3 regions of the Paenibacillus sp. Cedars genome follow, and region 1 is predicted to be linked to each of the others. Evidence: riboswitches for the same ligand, from Rfam matches in the RefSeq annotation. Region 1 holds a riboswitch; each other region holds the start of a gene.
What was found. A riboswitch is a leader RNA that binds a small molecule or an ion and turns the genes downstream of it on or off. The one in region 1 is predicted to bind ZMP and ZTP.

Region 1 (5,505 bases):
ATGAGGCTCATGTTTGAGGGCCTCTTCACTCCATGGTGTGTCTTGAATTTGATCTGTGAGAACATCCGCTGGCCGTGAGAATTCACGAAACACTTCCAGCTCATCTATAAGGCTGTAATCGGTCACGGACAGGCTTGCGGCCGTGTTTATTTTTCGTATGGAAGTGATGACCTTGTTGAGATGTTTCTCTTCGCATTCACCCGCTTTGTTAAGGATGATAATATCCGCGAAGCTGATTTGTCCCCGTAGGGTACGGACCAGTTCGCGGCTGGATGCGAAGAAGCTGTTGTATTCCAGAAATTTTCTGCCGTCGGCCAAAGCGATTTTGCGCTGGATCGATATGCGATCCACAAGTGACGGATCCTGCAGATCCTCAAGAATCTGCTCAGGGTTCGCGACTCCGGTGGTCTCAATAAATATGAGATCAGGCTTCTGATCTAACAGGGTGTTCAGAGCTTGCCCAAGCTCGCTTCGTTTGGTGCAGCAGATGCAGCCGTCAAGCAGCTTCTCGATCGGAAGATCCGGCATTTCGCCGGATATGATAGCCCCATCCACGTCCTGATCGCCCATCTCGTTCATCAATACGGCTGTCTTCCACTGCTGCTTGGCGGCATAATCCAGCAGTCTGAGCAGCAGCGTTGTTTTGCCGCTTCCCAAAAAACCGCTAATCATAATTACAGGCACTTTGCTCATCGGTTCCTTACCTCCCGGTATCTTTAATATTGGAATACAGTTCATCAAACTCCGCCACGGAGTCCGCATTTGTAAAAATGTACGGGGATGCCGGCTGCTCAATCGGTTGAATTTTTTCGGCTTGCACTTGAAGAGTTTCCTCACCATTTAGGGTACTCACCTGGATCGTGCCATCGATCTGAACCCATGTGTCATTGTCAAAAGACGAAGCATTCGCGCCGCGGACAATAATGCCAAACGGGATGGCGTCAGCGGTGCAGCACATGACAAGGAATCGGCTGACGGCAAACGTGTCTTCTAACATATGTTTATCCCGATGGACGAAACCTTGGACTGTAATGGATTTTCCTTGAAACTGCTGTTTATACATATCGATGGCACCGACGGTCTCCGAGAAAATGTCAGGTTCAACCGAAATGACGGAAAGCGTATATAAACGCTTGGCGAGCTCTGCGAATTCCACGCTGTAGATGTCCTTGGCATTAAACAGCTCCTGCTGCGAGGCGTCTTGGGTCGCCGATTGATCAGCAGATAGAGAGTGGTTATTTGTCTCAGAGGATGCAGAGGCGTTCTGGTCCTCGGCCTTACGGCGGACATCCGGGTTCGGATAGGTGTAGATCATGCCTTTTTTGGAAGCCATGTCGCTTCCAAGAGCTTGATTCGGCAGAAGCTGGCCGAACAGCAGCGGTACTGCGAACAACCCGTAGACGGTCATGTTTTTGACAAAGCCGTTAGGCAGGGGATGCTCGCAATCACACACCTCTCCGGTATCACCCCCAAGAGCGTGCCACAGCATACCGAATGCAATGAATAGAAGCGGGACCGGACAGAGCAGCAGCAGGGTCTGCATGTGTGGAGCCAGGTAATAATGAAGAGACTCTGTAGCATTCAGATGCATGATATAGAAGGCAAGAGCTGCAATGAGCAGCGACCGAAGCACATAATGGCCCCGTATAGCCAAGCTGGAAATCATCGTTTACATCAGCCTCCTCCCCAATAAGCTAACCTCGAAACAGAGCATCAACGGCTATAGAGCCGATAAAGACCAGCGTGATAACCAGCAGGCTTAGACCGATTACGAATTTGGTCTTGAACGTAGCGGACAGCATAAGCAAGCTTTTGAAATCCAGCATCGGGCCGAGAACAAGAAAGGAAACCAGTGGACCGACCGAAAAGCTGTGCGTGAACGCAGACGCGACAAAGGCATCCGAAGTCGAGCAGAGCGACAATATAAACGCAAACCCCATCATGAACAGATATGAGGCGGCAGGACCGTTTCCTAATGCCAACAATTCATCCCTTGGAATGAAGGATTGGATACAGGCGGTCAAGAACGCGCCAAGAACCAGATACTTGGTCATTTCAATTAATTCGTCTCCGGCGTGAACAAACATGCTTCTCCATGTTTTAGGGTGCTCATGCATTTTCCGTCCCCCATTGACGGAGCCCTGTTCGGTAAACTCCTGAAAGGATCGCTTGAGCGGATTATGTTTGGAGAATACATATACGATTAAACCTACCGTCACGGCAACGGCCAATGCTAGTCCCATCCGGCCGATCACCACTTCGGGATGCGAGCGGAAGGCCATGATGGTTGCGGCGAACACGACCGGATTCAGTATGGGGCCGCTGAGGATAAAGGTGACTGCGATGTAGGCAGGCATCCCTTTTAACATCAACCTTCGGACGACCGGTATCATCCCGCATTCACATATGGGAAGCACGATGCCCAGCATGGAAGCAAACAAAACGCCGATGAGCGGATTTTTGGGTATAAGTCGGCGCACCCATTGCTCTTTTACAAACATTTGCAGAAGGGACGAGAGCAGCACGCCTAGCAAAACAAAAGGTAGCGCCTCAAGGAAGATGCCAGTAAAAATGGTTTTGACCTGCTGCATGTCAAGGATTTCGACGAGCCTGGAACCAGAACCATTTTGCAGCCATATCGTTAAGACCGGAATCACGAAGACAAGCGGCAGGATGAAGGGCAGCATTTTAAATACAACGGGATGTTTCATCAAGTCCTCCTGAAGCGAAATGTTCTTAGCACATTCTATGCTTGGACAATCGGCAACATACGTGTTTTTAATAATTTAATCAAAAAGATTACGATTTGGAACGGGCGTATCATCCTGGTAGCGTGAAGTCCAAAGTCATGGTATATTAAAAAAAGTTATCTATGTGTTACTGGCGTAACTTGGGTCACCAAGAGGGAGCACATAGGATCATATGCCGTACGCCTGGGCAAGAGGTAAGGAGACAGAGATGTCGCCTTGCCTCTTTATGTTTATTACAATAACAATGGCGAAGGAGCGGATGTGCAATGAGTAAGGAACCTCTGATTTTGGATGGAAAGCTGGTATCCGACGATATCAAGGCCAAGCTGGCCGTGAAGGTGCAGGAGCTTAAGGAGAAAGGGGTAACCCCTTGCCTGGCAACGATATTGGTAGGAGAAGATCCGGCTTCGGCAACCTATGTGCGAATGAAGGGAAATGCCTGTGAGCGGCTTGGAATTATATCCAAAAAAGTGGTGCTAGACGAGTCGACAACAACGGAGGAACTGATGGCTGCCATTCAAGAGCTGAATGAGGATCCCAATGTTCACGGCATTCTGCTGCAGCATCCGGTACCCCATCATATCGATGAACGAGCGGCTTTTGATACCATCCGTATTGAAAAAGATGTGGACGGGGTCACCACGCTTGGGTTCTCGCAAAATGCGTTTGGTTTTGCCGACTATCCTTCCTGTACGCCTGCGGCGATACTTGCGATTATGGATTATTACAACCTGCCGATTGAAGGGAAACATGCCGTCATTGTTGGACGCAGTCCGATTCTCGGCAAGCCGGTATCGATGATGCTGCTGAATCGCAATGCTACGGTTACGATCTGTCATTCGAGAACGAAGGATCTCGCCAATATTGTCTCGCAGGCGGATATTGTTGTTGCTGCCGTAGGCAAACCCAATTTTATTCAAGGGAACTGGATCAAGCCGGGGGCCGTTGTATTGGATGCAGGCTATAACAAAGGGAATATCGGTGACTGCGATTATGAAGCTTGCGCGAAGGCTGCTTCCGCGATTACGCCGGTACCTGCCGGCGTGGGTCCTGTTACGATTGCTACGCTGCTGAAGCATACCGTAGAATCGGCTGAGCGAACCGTGCAAGTCTAAGGGGAAAGCCATAGACCATCTGCATGTTAAGTAAAGGGGAACCAAGAATAATCCCCTTCGAATCGCTTTATCCACGCCAAAGTTTGGATCTTAGAGAGGTATGGCTATAAAATGATAGGCCCTAGGCCTGCAATTTCACGGACGCCCGGAGGTCATGGTATAGTTATAGAAATGCGAAATCGAAGGGGAGAGCTTCATGCATACACGAATCAAAGCCTGTTGTGCGGCTCCGGTGATCAGTGAATGAAGAACACGATCGCCGATATCGCTCACAAAGCCGGAGTTGCCAAAAGCACGGTCTCCCGTTTCTTAAACGGAGGATCCGTAAGCCATGCGACACGCCGAAAGATTGAGCAGGTCATTCAGGAAACCGGCTATATTCCGAATTCTTTTGCACAGAGCTTAAAAGCGAAAAAAACCAGTATGATCGGCACCATTATGCCGCGTCTGGACTCATTTTCCGCATCGCAGACCGTGGCCGGAATGGACGAAGAACTAAGGGAACACGGATATCAGCTTCTCATCATTAATGCAAGCCAGGATTTATCCCGAGAGATTGAGGCGCTGTATGACCTCGCCAGACAAAAAATATCAGGGATCATTCTATTCGCCACACAGGTGACGGAGACGCATCTTGCCGCGATTAAAGAGATCGGCATTCCCGTTCTTCTGCTCGGACAACAGCACAAGGATGTTCACAGCATGATTTATAACGACTATGCCGCAGGCTATGACATGGGGCGTTATGTACTGTCCAAGGGACATCGTAACATAGCTTATATTGGTGTTACGGAAAAAGACGTTGCGGTTGGGGTCAAACGAAAGGAAGGGTTTCTGAAAGCGGTGAGCGAGCATGTTGGTGTGGAAGTGAATCTCGATCTCTATGAAAGTGGATTTAAAATGTCAGATGGCGTTCAGACCGCGTTGACGATTTTCCAATCTAATCGAACGCTGCCAACGGCGGTGGTCTGCGCCACGGACAACATCGCGCTTGGCGTGATGAAAGCTGCGCATATGAAGGGCATTCAAATTCCCAGCGAACTCTCCGTTACCGGATTTGGCGGATACGATGTAACCGAGGTGATTCACCCCGGATTGACCACGGTTAAATATGGATATTTTCAAGCGGGGCACCTCGCTGCACAGCATATTATCAAGCTGGTCAACGACGAGCCTGCGGATCTCCTGACGGTCATGAATTGCGAGATGATTCATCGGGAAAGCGTTGACAATCTGAATTAGTTATTTTATACTAAAAAAACGGAACCGGTTCCAACTCAGGCGTTTGCTGCTTGTAATGGAACTGAGTTCATTATTTTTACACTTGATTGGAACCGGTTCCACTATGATTGGTTTTGTTCACGTACACCTGCAGCACGTCTGTTTGATTCTTTAGTTAGCCCATTTATAAGGAGAAGAGATATGGACAGAGAACTGAAATACCGCCGCTTGAATCAGGCTTCTCCCGAAGAGATTGCTTCATTAAGGAGGCAGGCGAGACGAAGCGAATGGAGACAGACGTTTCACATACAGCCCGTCATGGGGTTGATGAATGATCCCAACGGATTTTCTTATTATAACGGGGAATATCACTTGTTTTATCAATGGTTTCCTTTGGGGACGTTTCATGGCTTGAAATA
Region 2 (5,505 bases), 230 kb from region 1:
TAAGATATCCCACACCTGATTGAAGCAGTCCATTGCAAATTGTTTATGGGTATTTGGATTCTGATTATCCATACCGTATTCCTCCAATATTGGGTGATTTCATAAGGTGGGTAATTGAATCGTAAAGGTTGTCCCATGATCAGGCACGCTCTCCACGTTCATCGTTCCGCCGTGATTGTGAATAATGTTCTTGGTTATCATGAGACCGAGTCCCGTTCCTGTATCTTTGGTTGTGAAAAAAGGCTGTCCCAAGGATTGGATCTGCTCAGGAGTCATCCCAATCCCTTCGTCCTGCACTACAATTTGAACATTGTGGCCGCTGCGCAGCATGTCTACGGTGATGGTTCCCCCTTGATTCATCGCTTCCATCGCATTTTTCAGCAGATTGATAAAGACTTGCTTAAGCTGATTGACCTCACCCTGAACGGATATCGGGACATCCGGGTAATGAGGAATGATTTCGATATTTTTGAGTGCGGCTTGAACCTTCATCAGTGTAATAATCTGCTCCAGAATCGGCAGTACTTCGATTGGACCGCTGACATGAACCCCTTGCGGCTTGGAGAGCACCAGCAGTTCGTTGACAATCAGCTCAATGCGTTTAAGCTCCGATTCAATAATTTCAAAATATAGCTCGTTGCTGCTTTCCGAAGATCGCAGCAGCTTCACAAATCCGTTAATGGATGTTAACGGATTCCTGATTTCATGGGCGATTCCTGCGGCCAGCTGTCCAGCGGTCGTTAGCTTCTCAGACTGCATTACGCGGTCCTCTTCCATCCGCTGCTCGGTGATGTCTTTGAAGATGCCCAAGGCGGCTGTATCACCTTCATAGTGGACCATTATCGTGCAGCCGCTGACAATCTTCTCTTGCCCGTCCAGGCAGCGGATCAGATAGTTGACGCTTCCAATAACCCCATCTTTCTCATATCGCATACGGCGCTTGATCAGGTCATTATGAGACGATACATCGACCACTACATCTGTTGAAATGCCAAGAACATCACGGGGATGCGTGGCTTTTACCATTCTGAGCGCTGCGGGATTAACGTACTGGACAATACCCTTCTTGGTGATGAGTACAGAGAGGGGGAGAATCTCCAGCAGCTGCAGGAATGTATGTTCTTTCTCGATGAGTTTCTGTTCCTTCTGTTCGAGCTGCTCCATAAGCTGACGGTGCAGCGTTCGATCCTCAAGCTGTACCCAGTACGACTTGGGATTCTTCTCCGTATCCAGCTCAATCCCGGTATGTATGTTGAGGTAGAGCTTGTGCTTCTCTGGATGATGATAGGTATGTTCAAAAGGGTTTATGGATTGCTGATGATCTTGAGATGCCTTTACGTTTTGAACGATACAATTCAATAGCATGCGTATGCTTTCCGCTTGCTGCGCCCCGGCAGTTAACGCTTGCTGCGTGTAACCCAATAGATCACTTAGTGCCGTATTGGCCTTAAGTAGAGTTCCATCAAGTGAAACAATTGCCATTCCAATTACAGCTTGTTCAAAAGCAAAATCAGGATTTTGGTTGGGATAGGGCAGCACTGCAAGTCTCCTCTCAAATATCTGCAAGGATCGAAGTTACCCATATTATATGTTGGTCCCTATCTTTCATCAATCCTATTCTATTGATCTTTGGCTTTGGCTGCCCGCCATACAGAAAAGGCAAGGCAACAAATCCTCCTTGCCTTTTTCTTAGAGCAACTTACTGCTCAACGCGTGTGAAAGAACAGATTTCGCAGGACCTTTTCAAAGGATAGCTTTAGCTCCTCCGAAATGGGTGCCATCGGCAGACGAAGAGTGTCATTAGAGATGAGCCCTTGCTTGGCGAGCAGCCATTTGAGTGGAGCCGGATTAGATTCTGCGAACAGCTTCTGAATACACGGAATCAGCACTTCAAATTCCAGTTCAGACCGAAAATAGTCCCCTTGGGCAGCTAATTGATACATGCGAATGTAGGCCTCGGTATTCACGTTGGCAGACGCCAGAATCCCGCCGGAAGCGCCATGATACAGCATTTCCTGGAAGTGAATATCATCCCCGCAAAGAACAGGCTTCGTACGATTCTGTGATAATTCCTTCATTAACTCCGTACTTGAGGTACTATCCTTCATGCCAATCACACCAGGCAAATCCATGATTCTTCTTATGGCATCGACCGGCAGCCGGATACCTGTACGCGAAGGAACTTCATATAAGATAACCGGTATACCGACCTCGGACACTTGACGGAAGTGTTCCATGATCCCTTCTATTGAAGGACGGCTGTAGTAAGGTGTGACTACCAATACGGCATTGGCACCGATAAGCGCTGCCTGTTCCGTCCGTTTCACGCTGGAGACCGTATCGTTCGTTCCTGTACCGATGACAAGCGGCAATTGCCGCTTGCCCAGAATTCTCCGGGTTTCCCCTGTAAGCCGAACAACCTCCTCCCACGTAACCGTTGGCGCCTCACCGGTCGTACCGTTGATGACCAAACCCTGAATGTCATGGGTTAACAAGTTCTCTACATAACGTTGATACGAAATAAGGTCCAGCTCATAATCCTGTGAAAAGGGTGTAATGACAGGCACATAAATTCCATGCAGCTGCTGCTCATTCAACATGGCCCTTCCTCCATTTCATTGGTTGTGGTTATACTGTATCATGGCAATCAGGATCAGTGTTATCTATAATAATAGATAATTATTATCAATATTATTGATAAGGAGAGCGAGATGGAACTCATCTACCTGCAAACATTCAAGGAAGTGGCGGATCGTCAAAGTTTCACGAAAGCTGCGGAGGAGTTAGGATATGCTCAATCCAGCGTAACCACTCAGATTCAGAAGCTGGAGAAGGAATATGGCGTCAAGCTGTTTGAGCGATACGGCAAAGGTCTGCGGTTGACGAAGTCCGGAGAGGAGCTTCTGAAGTATGCAGTTCAGATGCTGGACCTGTTCCAGCAGTCGAAGGAAAAGCTGACCAAACAAGGCGGGGGCACCTTATCGATAGGGACCATCGACTCGTTAGCCGCTTATTTTCTTCCGCCGGTCGTACATCGGCTAAGACATCAATATGAGGATCTTTCCATTCGTTTGCAGCCAGATCGTGAAGACCGCATTGTGAGTAAAGTGAGGGAAGGCGAGTACGATATGGGTCTCATGCTGGAACATAACCCGTCTGATTCATCCTTAACATGGATTCGAATCAGGGAGGAACCTCTATTACTGGTCGCTCACCCGAATCATCCTCTGCATGTTCATCCCGTCATTAAGCTTGAACATCTGGCTGATGTAGAATGGATTATGACCGAGGATAGCTGCAATTATCGTATCATGCTGGAAAAGGTCCTTCGTGCCCGCGGCGTTCCCTTACGTATAGGATTGGAATTAGGCAATCCCGAAGCGATTAAGCGCTATGTCATGTCCGGTTCGGGGATTTCGCTGTTGCCCCGCATGGTAGCCGAAGCGGAAATCAAGCGGGGAGAGCTGGCTGTTCTTCCCTTTATCCATCCGGATATCCGACTGGGCATACAGATGGTGATACATCCTAAGAAATGGATCTCGCATGCGCAGAGAGATTTCATCGATATGATGATATCCAAACCCTAGAAAAAGCTCTGTCCGATGATATTGCATTTAAGGGAAAGATTAAGTATGATTTAGCTAACAATGTATAGGTTTATGTGTGACTGGCGTAGCATGGGGGACCATGAGGGAGCACATGGATGACAACGGCCGTACGCCTGGGCAGAGGTAAGGGAAGCTTATTTCCCTTACCTCTTTTATTATTCTAATGACTTCTATCATCTCTGAAACTATGAAAAAAAGGGGATATCACAACGATGTTGAAAACGAAGAAAATACTGCTGCTAGGATCAGGAGAACTGGGAAAAGAGGTTGTCATCGAGGCACAGAGACTGGGCGTTGAAACCATCGCCGTTGATCGTTATGCCGATGCTCCCGCCATGCATGTCGCCCATCGCAGTTATGTCATTGATATGCTGGATGGGGATAAGCTGCGCGAGATCATAGAGCAGGAGAAGCCGGATTTGATCGTTCCCGAGATTGAAGCACTGGCAACGTCGGAGCTTGTGAAGCTGGAGGAAGAGGGATACCGCGTTATTCCTACCGCGAGAGCCGCGAAACTGACGATGGATCGGGAAGGCATCCGCCGACTGGCGTCGGAGAAGCTGGGGCTGCCGACTGCGGGTTATCGGTTTGCCGATACGTATGAGGAGTTTGTTCAGGCTGTGCGGGAGATGGGATTTCCGTGTGTCATTAAACCGCTTATGAGCTCTTCCGGAAAAGGCCAGAGTGTCTGCCGCTCAGTAGATGAGATCGCGTCCTGCTGGAATATTGCCATGGAAGGCGGCCGGGTGCAGAACGGGAGAGTGATCATTGAGGAATTTATTACGTTTCAATCCGAGATTACACTTCTGACGGTTCGCTCTGTGAGTGGGACAAACTACTGCGCGCCAATCGGGCATATCCAGGAGAGTGGAGATTACATCGAATCCTGGCAGCCGCATAACATGTCGGAAGAGCAGATTGAGGAAGCCAAAGGTATAGCAAAGGCGATTACCGACGAGCTTGGCGGGTTCGGATTGTTTGGGGTAGAGCTGTTCTTGACCGAGAACAAAGTGTACTTCAGTGAAGTATCTCCAAGGCCGCATGATACCGGCTTGGTTACGCTTGTCACACAAAACCTGTCCGAATTTGCGCTTCATGTACGTGCCATTCTCGGGTATCCGATACCCGAGATCGAATGGATCACGCCTGGAGCCAGCCGGCCGTTGAAAGCACCGAAAGAGCTGGAACATTATACGGTTACCGGTGCTGAGCGGGCACTTGCCGTTCCGAACACTCAGCTGCGCATTTTTGGCAAGCCTGTAACCAAGGTCGGAAGACGCGTCGCGGTTGCGCTGTCCACGGCCAGCCATGTAGAAGAGGCACGTTCACGTGCAAAAAAAGCATGGGAGATGCTTGCTGTAGAAGAAGTTTAAACGCTTAAAGTGTAACCCTTCTTGCTTGTCCCTCTTGATCATGCTCTAAGGTCAACCGGCACTTCCCGGTTGGCCTATTTCTATAGGAAGCAGCCGCGAGGATCCGTTTCGCTATTGCCGTGCCGTGGTGCCGAGACGAGTATATGTAATTTAAAAATTAATAATAAATATGCAGAAATTTACGATCGTTCATGATAAGATACACAGGAATACGATGGTCCATATCCCCATAAACCGATCACTTGGGGCCTTATCACGGGATTCATTTCAACATATAAATAGAACGCTCTACAGGCATAGGAGAAATAACATGAGAGATATGACACAGGGAAGTCCGATCAAGCTGATCGTGATGTTTACGATACCGCTCTTAATCGGTAATGTTTTTCAGCAATTTTACAATATGGCAGATACACTCATCGTGGGACGGACGATTGGGGTGGACGCACTTGCAGCCGTAGGTTCGACAGGCAGCATTTTGTTCTTTGTCATCGGTTTTGCTCAAGGCTTGACCGCAGGATTGT
Region 3 (5,505 bases), 2.2 Mb from region 1:
TTCGTTCCGTACAAGCGATCCCCTGCATCGCCAAGGCCCGGTACGATATAACCATGGTCATTCAGCCCCTCGTCAAGAGCAGCGACGTAGATGTCCACGTCCGGATGAGCATCATGGACGGCCTTCACGCCTTCCGGTGCAGCCACAAGATTCATCATCTTGATCTGCGTGCAGCCGCGCTTCTTCAGCACGTCGATCGCAGCGATCGCAGAGCCGCCAGTCGCCAGCATCGGATCAATCACGATTAATTCGCGCTCCGTAACGTCTGTTGGAAGTTTCGTGTAATATTCGACAGGCTGGAGCGTTTCCGGGTCACGGAACAATCCGACATGGCCTACCTTTGCTGCGGGGAGCAGTTTTACAACCCCGTCCAGCATACCCAGGCCAGCGCGCAGAATCGGCACCAGACCGAGCATTCTGCCGGAAATGACTTTCCCCTGCGTTTCCGCTACCGGCGTCTGCACGGATATCGACTCAAGAGGAACCTCCCGTGTAATCTCATAAGCCATCAAAGTCGCGACTTCGTCTACCAATTCGCGAAAATCTTTGGTGTTAGTCCGCATATCGCGGATAAATGTAAGTTTGTGTTGAATCAACGGGTGATCACAAATCACCAATTTTCCCATGTCAGGTCCCTCCGGTTTGAATGCAAATGTTATTTCAATATGGGCATAAATCGTTGTGAGCTCCATAAATCCTGTCTATTATATCATTCCCTCTAGTCAATTGACACCTGCACCGGTCATGTTTATTTCCCGCTTGTTTCGACCTTGTGACGGGACCGCCACCGGCTAGACCTAGGTTTTCCATTTTCGCCTATATTGATGCTATCCGCAGTCGCTGACTGGAAAAATATGAGCAAAGCAATCTGGCCAGAATGTTTATAGCTCTGAAAAGGACCCCACCTGCATCAGGCGGGGTCCTCTTATCATAAGCCTCTGGAACGGACTAAACTGTGATTAATATTTCATTTCGGCATAGAGAGGGTATTGATCTGTAAGTTCAGCCACCATACGGCCTGCTTGTTCAAGGGTCGCCTCGTCTTTAGGCTGCTTCAATGTCATGGCAATAACCTTCGCGATGGTAACCATCGCCTTCTCATCCATGCCGCGGGAAGTTACCGCAGGCGTACCGATGCGAATACCGCTCGTTACAAACGGACTCGTCGGATCGAACGGGATGGCGTTCTTGTTCACGGTGATGCCGATGGAATCCAGCACCTTCTCCGCGTCCTTGCCTGTGATATCCAGATTGCGGGTATCAATCAGCATCAGATGGTTATCGGTTCCGCCGGAAACGATGTTCAGCCCTTCCTCGATCAGGGTATCGGCCAGAACTTTTGCGTTCTTCACCACATGCTCCGCATAGGTCTTGAAGGACGGATCCAATGCTTCACCAAGGGCCACAGCCTTGGAAGCAATGACATGCATCAGCGGTCCGCCCTGGGAACCCGGGAATACCGCTTTATCGATCGCTTGTGCCCAAGCTTTTTTGCACAGAATCATACCGCCGCGAGGCCCGCGAAGCGTCTTATGCGTTGTGGTGGTAACAAAATGAGCATGTGGAACCGGACTCGGATGAAGACCCGCCGCAACAAGACCTGCAATATGAGCCATATCGACCATGAATAACGCACCAACGTCGTTCGCGATGGCCGCAAGTTTTTCAAAATCAATGATACGTGGGTAGGCACTTGCTCCGGCCACGATCATGCGAGGACGATGCTTGAAGGCCGCTTTGCGAACTTCATCGTAATCGATCAGGAACGTATCTTCTTGCACGCCGTAAGCAACGAAGTTGTACAGAAGGCCCGAAGCGTTAACAGGACTTCCGTGAGTCAAATGGCCGCCATGAGCGAGGTTCATGCCAAGAACGGTATCTCCAGGCTTGAGCGCAGCCAAATACACCGCCATGTTCGCTTGTGCACCGGAATGCGGCTGCACGTTCACATGCTCGGCACCGAACAATTCCTTGGCACGGTCACGGGCGATATCCTCCACGATATCCACACGCTCACAACCACCGTAGTAGCGTTTGCCAGGGTAGCCTTCCGCATATTTATTCGTCAGCACGGTCCCCATTGCTTCCATAACCGCTTCGCTGACAATATTCTCCGAGGCGATCAGCTCAATATTGCTGCGTTGACGCTTCAGTTCCAAATCCATTGCTTCCAGTACAGCCGGGTCATTCTTCCGCAAATGTTCCATCATGTTCATATCCTCCCATAATCCATCGTTATTTTGGTTGCCAAATTAAAACTAAAGATATAACAAATAACAAAAAAGCGAGCTTTCATTCGAATCAATCGCACTGCGCCCCATCATCCTTCTGCTCGAACCGGTACACCGCACGCTCCCCGCCAATCAGCTTCGGCCGGGTATAGGCAGCCGTAACGCGAGCCTCACCAACATAACGCACGCTTGGCCGGAAAGGTACCGCCACTCGCCGCAAATGCATGCCGATCAGCGTCTCGCCAATATCGACTCCTGCATGAGCTTCAATGGATTCCGCAAGGCAAGGCTCCTTCATGCTGCGATAGGCCGCCGAAGCCATAGATCCGCCTGCTCCCAGTATGGGAACAGCCGCCACTTCCGTCAAGCGCAGCCGCTCAAGCAGATCGCGCTCCATGACAAGTGCACGGTTCAAATGCTCACAGCATTGATAAGCCACAGCAAAACCGAACTCCGCTTGAACTTCGGCGATGCCTTGGAGAAGCTGCTGCGCAGTCTCAAGCGCGCCGCCTGTACCGATCCGGCGGCCGACCACTTCGCTGGTGCTGGCCCCGATGACCAGAACTTTACCCGGGCCCAAAACAGCCGCTTCGGCCAGTTCGCGGACAATGCCCGCTGTCTGTTCATTCAAGGAAATCTTAGAGATGTCCGTCATGTCACAGTCCTCCCGATGTTTTTTTCACAGAAGCACTTCATTCCCTCATCACGATAAGCCGCGATGAATAACATACTGATCGACACGAACTATCGCAATCCGTTCTTCAGGTAACGCTCCTCGATGGCTTTGATCTTGTTCACTCGGCCGACATGGCGTTCGCCTTGGCTGAAATCCGTTGTCAGCCATGCGCTTACGATCTCTGCTGCAAGTCCGGGACCGACTACGCGTTCACCCAGTGCAATCACATTGCTGTCATTATGTTCGCGCGTCGCTTTTGCCGAGAACACATCATGGGTCAGCGCGCAGCGGATACCGGGCACCTTGTTGGCCGCGATACTCATGCCAATCCCTGTACCACAGATCAGAATCCCGCGATCCGCTTCACCCGAGACCACCTTCTCGCACACCGGAAGCGCATAATCGGGATAATCCACAGAATCGGAGCAGCCGCAGCCAAGATCCTCCACCTCATGTCCCAGACCCCGAATGACCTCCACGATCTCCTCTTTCAGACGAATGCCGGCATGATCCGTACCCAATGCGATTTTCATCTATGAAAAACCCCCTCGTATGTTCGCTTTTGCGTTTTAGCTTGTTCCATTATAACTCAAATTCCGCGCAAAAGACGAAAAAAGAGCAGTCGGCGCACGTGTTGTGCTCCAAATGCTCTTTGCCCAGGCGACCGGCCGTATATTCCGATGCTCCATCGTGGTTTCATCCACTTCGTCGCCAGTTACACCGGATCCTTTGTTTTTCACCTTCATCTTAAATCAATACGGGGTGAAAGGCAAGCGGCTTTTTAGCCCAATTATACGCTCGCTTCTAAACACAAAAGGGGTCGCCCTATTTATGCCGCTCGGACTCCAGCTTGTCCAGCAATCGGAATAACGCCGTCCGAATCTCGGCCGCTGTCGCTTCGTATTCTTCCCGCGAACCGCCGAACGGATCGGAAATATCAAAGCTCGGAATGCGCTGACGCAGCTCAATCAGGCGTTCCCGATCGCTGTCACTTACATCCCTTCCGAGAGATCGGGCCAGCTCCAGCGTTGCATACAGGCTATCCTGCTCCTGCAGATCTTCGAGCACCCTGCGGTCATCCTCAACGAATTCCTTCAGCGTGTGCATCTTGTCTGCCGCATGCGGAAACTGACGAATGGCATACTGCTTATGCGACTGGGTCAACGTAAGAATCAGATCTGCCCACGCTACCAGTTGCGCCGTCAGAGGTTTGGACACCAAGCGGTCCTGGATATCCTGATCACGAAGTATCGATTCCGCGTGATGGGACACCGGCATTCCATCCACGGCCGATACACCTGCCGAACGAATCTCCAGCGGAGTTCCTCGCTGCTTGGACAGCTTGCGCAGCATCCCTTCAGCCATTGGACTGCGGCAAGTATTTCCCGTGCAAACAAACAGTATATTTTTCACAGTCCCGTTCCTCCTGTTAGTAGGTTCTTTGGGGATATTGTATCAAATATTGCGTTAAATGATAAACATGATGCCGAAGATGACCAAAATGAGTCCTCCGAGCATCTCGCCATACTCCCCCAGCTTATCGCTTACCTGGCGACCCAGCAGCAAGCCGAGAATCGACATCAAGCCGCCCACGATACCGAAAGAGACCACAATCAACCAAACATCATCCACGAACATGCCAAGCGAAACCCCCACCGAGAACGAATCGATGCTGACGCTGAGGGAAAACAGCAGCATGGCCAAAAAGGCGGTTGGATGAATTCGCTGGCCTTCTCCGCCACGCAAGGCATTATAAATCATATGTCCACCCAGCAGGAGCAGCAGCCCACCGGCTGCAAGCCCTGTAACGTGGCCCAATAATATTCCTACATAATGGCCGGCAAATAAACCCAGCAGGGGCATTAACATATGAAACAGCGCAATCATGAAACTAATGCCCAGCATATAGCCAAGGCGCATGCCGCTTCTCATCCCGACTCCGATTCCAAGCGAAAATGCGTCTAGCCCGAGTGCAACCGCCATCAGCAGAATCGCCGCAAGCTGTCCCGATTGGACAGACGCCTCCAACATGCTCATTCCCCCAAGTCCCATGGTCTTGTACACCATATGCGGACAAGGGTTAAATGATTCCAAAACCGTTTATTCGACTGGGGAATCCCGGCAAAGCCTCCCCTTCCTCTTGCATATTACGAGAAAGGATTGAGAGAATCACTCACAAACTGGTGCCAGGACTTGGAGTTCAATCCACATTGATGATGTGATGTCCCGCGGCCTTCAGCAGCCGGTTCATGACGGCTGCGCCAACGCCCCGATCCGGGCACGCTTCGGCCAGGATGAAGGTCGCGCCTTCGTCATCGAAGTGACGAAGGCCGGCGTACAGCCGGCGGGCCGCTTCCTCCGGCGCGGCCAGGCTGCCGAGCGAGACGGCAACGTCCGCGCGGTAGTGGCCGATGTGCTCGTCGAACGACAGCACACCGGTCACTTCTCCGCGCCGGGCGGCCGCCTCAAGCTCGGCCGCAATGCGTGCCGACACGGCGTCGGCACGCGGGCCCTGCACCACGCACATCGCACCCTTCGGTGCGTAGTGCGTGTACTTCATGCCCGGCGAGCGCGGCGCCGGGCCTTCCGCCTCCCCGG

Region 2: another riboswitch for ZMP and ZTP. It lies ahead of purT (phosphoribosylglycinamide formyltransferase 2); the one in region 1 lies ahead of B9D94_RS11420 (bifunctional 5,10-methylenetetrahydrofolate dehydrogenase/5,10-methenyltetrahydrofolate cyclohydrolase).
Region 3: another riboswitch for ZMP and ZTP. It lies ahead of rpiB (ribose 5-phosphate isomerase B); the one in region 1 lies ahead of B9D94_RS11420 (bifunctional 5,10-methylenetetrahydrofolate dehydrogenase/5,10-methenyltetrahydrofolate cyclohydrolase).

Annotation. Positions count from the first base shown of each region.
Region 1 covers NZ_CP020866.1:2,081,669-2,087,173, forward strand. The annotation lists gene B9D94_RS11405 (CobW family GTP-binding protein) at 1-693, opposite strand, end outside; gene B9D94_RS11410 (TIGR03943 family putative permease subunit) at 701-1,666, opposite strand; gene B9D94_RS11415 (permease) at 1,695-2,711, opposite strand; ZMP/ZTP riboswitch at 2,867-2,946, shown strand; gene B9D94_RS11420 (bifunctional 5,10-methylenetetrahydrofolate dehydrogenase/5,10-methenyltetrahydrofolate cyclohydrolase) at 3,017-3,865, shown strand; gene B9D94_RS11425 (LacI family DNA-binding transcriptional regulator) at 4,109-5,107, shown strand; gene B9D94_RS11430 (glycoside hydrolase family 32 protein) at 5,288-5,505, shown strand, end outside.
Region 2 covers NZ_CP020866.1:2,307,024-2,312,528, forward strand. The annotation lists gene B9D94_RS12285 (hypothetical protein) at 1-72, opposite strand, end outside; gene B9D94_RS12290 (ATP-binding protein) at 100-1,539, opposite strand; gene dapA (4-hydroxy-tetrahydrodipicolinate synthase) at 1,707-2,600, opposite strand; gene B9D94_RS12300 (LysR family transcriptional regulator) at 2,712-3,587, shown strand; ZMP/ZTP riboswitch at 3,654-3,734, shown strand; gene purT (phosphoribosylglycinamide formyltransferase 2) at 3,821-4,981, shown strand; gene B9D94_RS12310 (MATE family efflux transporter) at 5,292-5,505, shown strand, end outside.
Region 3 covers NZ_CP020866.1:6,333,534-6,339,038, reverse strand. The annotation lists gene upp (uracil phosphoribosyltransferase) at 1-626, opposite strand, end outside; gene glyA (serine hydroxymethyltransferase) at 960-2,210, opposite strand; gene B9D94_RS30405 (TIGR01440 family protein) at 2,302-2,886, opposite strand; gene rpiB (ribose 5-phosphate isomerase B) at 2,976-3,440, opposite strand; ZMP/ZTP riboswitch at 3,555-3,636, opposite strand; gene B9D94_RS30395 (low molecular weight protein arginine phosphatase) at 3,733-4,320, opposite strand; gene B9D94_RS30390 (manganese efflux pump MntP) at 4,375-4,938, opposite strand; gene B9D94_RS30385 (L-threonylcarbamoyladenylate synthase) at 5,108-5,505, opposite strand, start outside.